DNA from 2 places in the Microlunatus panaciterrae genome. Region 2 is predicted to be linked to the other one. Evidence: riboswitches for the same ligand, from Rfam matches in the RefSeq annotation. Region 2 holds a riboswitch; the other holds the start of a gene.
What was found. Region 2 has a riboswitch for cyclic di-AMP ahead of JOE57_RS18960 (LysM peptidoglycan-binding domain-containing protein). Riboswitches for the same ligand answer to the same signal wherever they lie in the genome.
Positions count from the first base shown of each region.

Region 1 (3,395 bases), 980 kb from region 2:
GCCGCGGAAGGTGAGCCAGACGATGTGCTCCGCCGGTGACCGGTCACCCTGCAGCCGCCAATCGACCAGCGCCTCGGCCACCCAGGCGCCGCCGCCCAGCAGCTGCTGCCGGCGCGCCGACAGCGGGCGCTGCTGGCCGGTGAGGGTGATGTCGAAGGACAGCAGGCCGAGCCCGGTGAGATTGTCGTAGAGCATCGCCGCGGTGGGGGTGAAACCCGGGTCGGCCCGGGAGAGCCAGCGGGTGAAGGTGTCCCGGTCGGCCGACAGCACGGCGCCGCCGATCGCGTCCGCGGCCTGCTGCGCCAAGAGCAGTGCAGAGCCTCGCGCTGTCCCGGTCGGGCCGGCAGTGGTCGGGCCGGCACTGGTCGGGCCGGGGGCGGTCGGGCTGGCTGTGCAGCCGGCCACCAGGGCCAGAATGAGCAGTAGGGCCGCGAGCCAAGACAACAGCCCTCCCGGGCGGTGGGCTCGGGAGGGCTGGACGTTCCGGGTGGGCAGGGTCAGCCTGGGCGACGGGCGCCGGCGAAGGGCATCGAGTCGACGCTGGCGTAGCCGATGGGCTTGCCGGGCCGGGAGGCGTGGATGACCTGGCCGTTGCCCGCGTACAGCGCGACATGGCTGAGGCCGCTGTAGAAGAACACCAGGTCGCCGGGCTGCAGCTCCGATCGGGACACCGGACGTCCGTTGCCGAACTGTGCCTGCGAGGTCCGAGCGAGGCTGACGCCAGCAGCGGCCCAGGCGGCGCCGGTCAGGCCGGAGCAGTCGTAGGCGTCCGGCCCGGCGCTGCCGTAGCGGTACGGCTTGCCGAGCTGGCGGCGAGCGAAGGCCAGCGCGGTGGCGCCCTTGCCGGATCCGGTGGAGGTCGACGGAGCATCCTTGGAGGTGCGATCGCTTGAGCGCGAGGTCGCGGTGCCGGAGCGCGAACCCGCCGACTGGGCACTCTCGGCCGCCTTACGGTCGGCGGCGGCACGGGCGGCCTCTTCCGCGGCGAGGCGGCGGCGCTCCTGGTCGGTGAGCTTGCTGAGCACGGCCTTGGCCTGCAGGACCTTCTGGTCCGAGGCTGCGCGAAGGTCCTTGAGCTTCTGCTCGTGCTTCTTCAGGTCACTCAGGTCGGTCTCGGCCGAGCGTTGCAGACCGGCCAGGTTGGCCTGTTCCCGCTGGAAGTCCTGCAGCACGGTGTTCTGGTTCTCGCTGACCTTCTCCACGGTGGAGATCTGGCTCAGGAACCCGGCTGTGTCCGAGGTAAAGAAGAGCTGGGCAGTGGTGTCGATGGTGCGGTTCTGGAACTGCGCCAGCGCCACCTGGCCGACCTGGTTGCGCATCCGGGCGACCTTGGCGGTCTGCGCCGCGACGTCTGCCTGCTTGGTCTTCAGCGCCTTCTTGCCCGCGGCCACCTTCTGTTGGATGCCGGCGTACTCCTGGTCGATGGCGGCCGCCTCGGTTTCCAGCTGGGTGACCTGGGTCTTGGCCTCGTCAATGGTGAGCGGTGGGTCGGCGGCTGCCGGCACACCGGAGAAGATGGTCGCCGTCAGAGCGACTGCCGAAACCCCCAGAGCAGCGTTCCGCAGGAACGTACGAGTGCGTGATGTCACGCCGAGCTGACCCCTTCACAGTTGACGCCGACCAGGTGAGCTGACGGATTCGGGCGGGGAAGGTGCGCCCTACAGCCAACCGCTGCACCGCGGTCTGCCGATTCACCCCACAAGATTGGTTCCCCGGCTCCCCGGTGTGCGCGAGCGTACGCCGGGGATTGAGCGTGCCCCGTGGCTGAGGACTCTTGCCCCCGACTGCACCACGACGCTGAGGACAGCGTAGGTCACGAAATGATCACTGTCCAACCGGTCCGGGTCCTGGTTGATCAGGCATAGTCCTGCCAGGTCAGCGGCGCCTGGACCGATACTCCGGGTGTGGTCCGCGGCACCAGCCGCAGCGGCGGCACCAGGCCCGAGTCGGCCAACGCGGCCAGCGCCGCCCGCTCGTCACCGTCAAGGTCGACCCCCTCCTCCGGCGCGCCCAGCAGAACGCTGATGACGCAGTCGTCACAGGCCAGCCCGCGGGCCACGCAGGTCTGACAGTCGACGTGCAGGGAATCCATCTCGATCTCCTCCATCTGAGGGCGGCCCCGTCCACTGGGCGGGTCCGCACCATCTCCGTCCCGGCGCAGCGGCCGGGATGTAGCCCACTCTGGCCGAGGCCACTGACAGTGCCGCCGGACGACCTCACTCAGCCAGGGAATGTCAGCGGTGTAACTTACGGTGCTGCCATGAGCACCACCGGCACACTGCAGGACTCGTTCGACGACCTCGGCACCCACCTGTCGCACGTCACCTTCTGTGTCGTCGACCTGGAGACCACCGGTGGGGCCGAGGACGACTCGATCACCGAGATCGGCGCGGTCAAGGTGCGCGGCGGTGAGGTGCTGGCCGAGTTCCAGACGCTGGTCAACCCGCATGCGCACATCCCGCCGCTGATCGCCGTACTGACCGGCATCACCAACCAGATGGTCGCCGAGGCCCCCGCGCTCCCGCAGGTGCTGCCGGCCTTCCTCGAGTTCGCCGGCGGCACCGTTCTGGTGGCTCACAATGCGGGCTTCGACGTCGGCTTCCTGAAACGGGCCTGCGCCCGGCAGGAGTACCCGTGGCCGCGGTTGCCCGTCCTGGACACGGTCGCGCTGGCCCGGACCATCCTGCTCCGCGACGAGGTGCCGAACTGCAAGCTCGGCACCTTGGCTCAGCATTTCCGCTCGGCCACCACCCCCAACCACCGCGCGCTGGCGGACGCCCGGGCCACCGTCGACGTGCTGCACGGCCTGATCGAGCGGGTCGGCAACCTCGGCGTGCACACCATTGAGGACCTGCAGGAGTTCACCCGGCGGGTCTCCCCGCAGCGACGGGCCAAGCGCGGCTGGGCCCATGACCTGCCTGCCAAGCCCGGGGTCTACCTGTTCGTCGCCGACCAGGACGACCAGCGGCACGTGCTGTACGTCGGCAAGAGCAGGAACATCAAGACCCGCGTGCGGACCTACTTCACCGCCTCCGAGACCCGACCACGAATGGACGAGATGGTCCGTCTCGCCACCGGTGTCGAGGCGATCCCCTGCGAGACGGCGCTGCAGGCGGAGATCTTCGAGCTGCGCATGATCGCCGCCCACAGTCCGCGCTACAACCGGCGGTCGAAGTTCCCCGAGCGCCAGCACTGGATCAAGATCACCCAGGAGGCCTTCCCCCGGCTGTCACTGGTACGCAGCGTCCGCGACGACCGGGCCACCTACTTCGGGCCGTTCCGGCGCCGCCAGCAGGCCGAGGACGTGGTGCTCGCGCTGTACGACGCCTTCCCGATCCGCCAGTGCACGCCCCGACTGAGCACCCGGACCACGACACCGGCCTGTGCGCTGGCCG
Region 1 is NZ_JAFBCF010000001.1:3,385,639-3,389,033, reverse strand. It holds gene JOE57_RS15460 (gluzincin family metallopeptidase) at 1-444, opposite strand, end outside; gene JOE57_RS15455 (NlpC/P60 family protein) at 498-1,589, opposite strand; cyclic di-AMP (ydaO/yuaA leader) riboswitch at 1,599-1,764, opposite strand; gene JOE57_RS15450 (hypothetical protein) at 1,856-2,092, opposite strand; gene JOE57_RS15445 (DEDD exonuclease domain-containing protein) at 2,261-3,395, shown strand, end outside.
Region 1: another riboswitch for cyclic di-AMP. It lies ahead of JOE57_RS15455 (NlpC/P60 family protein); the one in region 2 lies ahead of JOE57_RS18960 (LysM peptidoglycan-binding domain-containing protein).

Region 2 (3,395 bases):
GGCCGTGCACTCCAAGGTCGACAAGGACCGGCTGGAGGCGGCCGGGGACGTGTTCCATCAGCGCACCCGCGAGTACTTTCTGCAGCTGGCCGCCCGCGATCCGGAGCACTACCTGGTGCTGCATGCCCGGGACTCGGTGGAGCAGATCGCGGCCGCCGTCCAGGACCGGGTGCACCAGCTGGTGTCGGCACCCCCCGGCAGACTGGTCTCATGAGTGCTCCGGCCGCCGAACAGCTGACCGGGGTCTGGGCGGAGCTGATCGGGCAGAACCAGTCGGTGGCGACGCTGCGCCGGGCCGTCAGTGGGGCGCGGCATGCGATGTCGCACGCGTGGCTCATCACGGGGCCACCCGGGTCGGGTCGCTCCAACGCCGCCCGCGCGTTCGCGGCGGCGCTGCAGTGCCGCGACGGCGGTTGTGGCACCTGCAACGACTGCCGGACCTCGCTCAGCGGCGCCCATCCCGATGTGACGCTGGTGCGGACCGAGATGCTGTCCATCGGGGTCGACGAGGTGCGCGACCTGGTGCGGCGGGCGGCGATGAGCCCGACCATGGGCCGGGCCCAGGTCCTGGTGGTCGAGGACGCCGACCGGGTCACCGAGCGGGGCGCTGACGCATTGCTGAAGAGCATCGAGGAACCGGCTGCCCGGACCGTCTGGATCCTCTGCGCGCCGACCGTTGAGGACGTGGTGGCGACCATCCGGTCCAGGTCCCGGCTGCTGACGCTGCAGACCCCGACCATTCCTGCGGTGGCCCAGCTGCTGCAGACCAGGGACGGCGTCGACCCGGCCCTGGCTGCGTACGCCGCCCGAGCCTCGCAGGGCCATGTCGGCCGAGCCCGGGTGCTGGCCCGAGACGAGGCGGCCCGGAACCGGCGGCACGAGATCCTGCAGATCCCCACCCAGCTGCGCGGGCTCGGAGCCTGCCTGACGGCCGCGGCCAACCTGGTCGAGGCCTGCGCCGAGGAGGCGACCCGCGCGACCACCGACATCGACGCCCGGGAGCGCAAGGAGCTCGAGGAGGCCCTCGGGTTCGGCACCAAGGGCGCCCGGCCCCGGCAGGCTCAAGCAGCACTCAAGGAATTGGACGACCAGCAGAAGGCCAGAGCCAAGCGATACCAGCGCGACGCGATCGACCGCGCGCTCACCGAGCTCACCGCCTACTACCGCGACGTGCTCAGCATCCAGACCCGGTCCGGCGCTGCCCTGGTCAACCCCGAGCTGGAGGCTCAGATCACTGTGCTGGCACGGAAGTCGACCCCCGAGTCGACGCTGCGACGGATCGACTCCCTGTTGGCCTGCCGGGTGGCTTTGGAGACCAATGTGAGCCCGCTGCTCGCGGTCGAGGCCATGCTGATCGGGCTGGTCGAGGGCTAGTCCTGAACCCACGGCCCGGTAAACGGTTCCCGGGCGCGTCGTCGGACTTGCACAGGGTGGTCCGCACGGCTTACGGTGTGTCCGGTTTCGTGTCCAATTCGTTATCAATTACACGCGTGTCGTTCACGGGGCCTGCAGGACTCGCTGCGCATCGGATATGCCGGCGAGATCGCGTGTCCGATACGCCGAACTTCACTGGTCGGACACCTCGTCGGGAGAGCCCCGAGCGCAGTGAAGGTGGGGAAACCACTCTGGTCATGTCCGTGAGGACCTGACCTTGGGGTGAACGGCCGGAGCGCGATGACCTCGCGTCAAGGCCCAGGGCACCTGACAGCCCGAATCCGACAGCTAACCCCGGAGGCGTTCGTCAGGAAGGGCGAGGAACTTGAACAACTCCAAGATCATGAAGCGGCTGGTGGGCGTTGCCGCCGCCGTCGCGCTGTCGGTCGGCATGGGCGCCGCCACCGCGGCGCCGGCAAGTGCGGGTGGCAGCGTGTGGGACCGGGTGGCGGACTGCGAGAGCAGCGGCAACTGGTCGATCAACACCGGGAACGGGTTCTACGGCGGGCTGCAGTTCTCCCGGAGCACCTGGAAGGCCTTCGGCGGCACGCAGTATGCCTCCACCGCCAACAGGGCATCGAAGGCCGAGCAGATCGCCGTGGCACGGCGGACACTGGCTGCCCAGGGACCCGGCGCCTGGCCGGTCTGCGGCCGCAAGGCAGGGCTGACCCGAGCCAACGGTGGTGCGAGCACCAACGCCTCGGCGAGTGCGCACAAGACCACCGTGACGAAGAAGAAGGCCACGAAGGCCAAGAAGAAGAGTCACAAGGTCCACGGCAAGACGGTGCGGGTCAAGCGCGGCGATACCATCGCCAAGATCGCCAAGCGTCACCACGTCCGTGGCGGTTGGAAGGGTCTGTGGAAGCTGAACAAGCGGACCGTGAAGAACCCGAACGCCATCTACATCGGTCAGGTGCTGCGGGTCCGCTGACCCACGTTCTGCCCGGACTTCTCGGGGCGTGCCCCGACCTCCCGGGACGTGCCCCGAGCCTGTCGGACGTGCCCCGAGCCTGTCGAGGGGCGAGCAGCTGACCAACGCACAGAGGCCCGACGGAAACACCATCCGTCGGGCCTCTGCGCTGTTCGCAGCCTGGTCACATTCCGGTCTCAGAGAGTCGCCGCGCGCCCGATCTGGACGATCTTCCAGCCGGCCTGCTGCCAGGTCGGCTGATGCAGCTTGAGTCGCCCATCGATGATGATCCGGGTGCGGACCAGCTCCGCCAGCCGGGCTGGGTCGAGGTAGCGGAACTCCGGCCACTCGGTCAGGTGCAGCACGATGTCGGCCCCGGTGACCGCCTCCTCGACCGATGCCGCCTGGGTCAGCCCCGGACGTACCACCACCGCCTGCGGGTCGAAGACGTACACCTCAGCACCCTGGTCGGCAAGCTGGGCGGCGACGGTCAGGGCGGGCGAGTTGCGGGTGTCGTCCGTGCCCGGCTTGAAGCTGGCACCGAGTACGGCGACCCGTTTGCCGCTGATGTCACCGCCGACCTGGGCGACGGTGAGCTCGGCCACCGCGGCGCGCTGGCCCTCGTTGATCGCCTCGACGCTGCTGATGAAGTCACTGAGCACGTCGACGCCGAGCTCGTCGGCGCGTACCGCGAGGGCGCGAATGTCCTTCGGGAAGCAGCCGCCACCGAAGCCCAGGCCGGCATTGAGGAACTCCCGGCCGATCCGGGAGTCGTAGCCGATGGCATCGGCCAGCAGGGTGACATCGCCGCCGGCGGCCTGGCACATCTGAGCCATCGCATTGATGAAGCTGATCTTGGTCGCAAGGAACGCGTTCGCGGCGACCTTGATCAACTCGGCAGTTGCCAGGTCGCAGGTGACCAGCGGGGTCTGTTCGCTCAGCGGGATGGCGTACACCTGCTCGAGCAGGGTCCTGGCCGAGCTGGACTGCACGCCGAGCACGATGCGGTCCGGCCGCAGGGTGTCCTCTACGGCGAAGGCCTCGCGCAGGA
Region 2 is NZ_JAFBCF010000001.1:2,400,948-2,404,342, forward strand. It holds gene tmk (dTMP kinase) at 1-214, shown strand, start outside; gene JOE57_RS10860 (DNA polymerase III subunit delta') at 211-1,374, shown strand; cyclic di-AMP (ydaO/yuaA leader) riboswitch at 1,548-1,752, shown strand; gene JOE57_RS18960 (LysM peptidoglycan-binding domain-containing protein) at 1,760-2,365, shown strand; gene JOE57_RS10870 (nucleotide sugar dehydrogenase) at 2,542-3,395, opposite strand, start outside.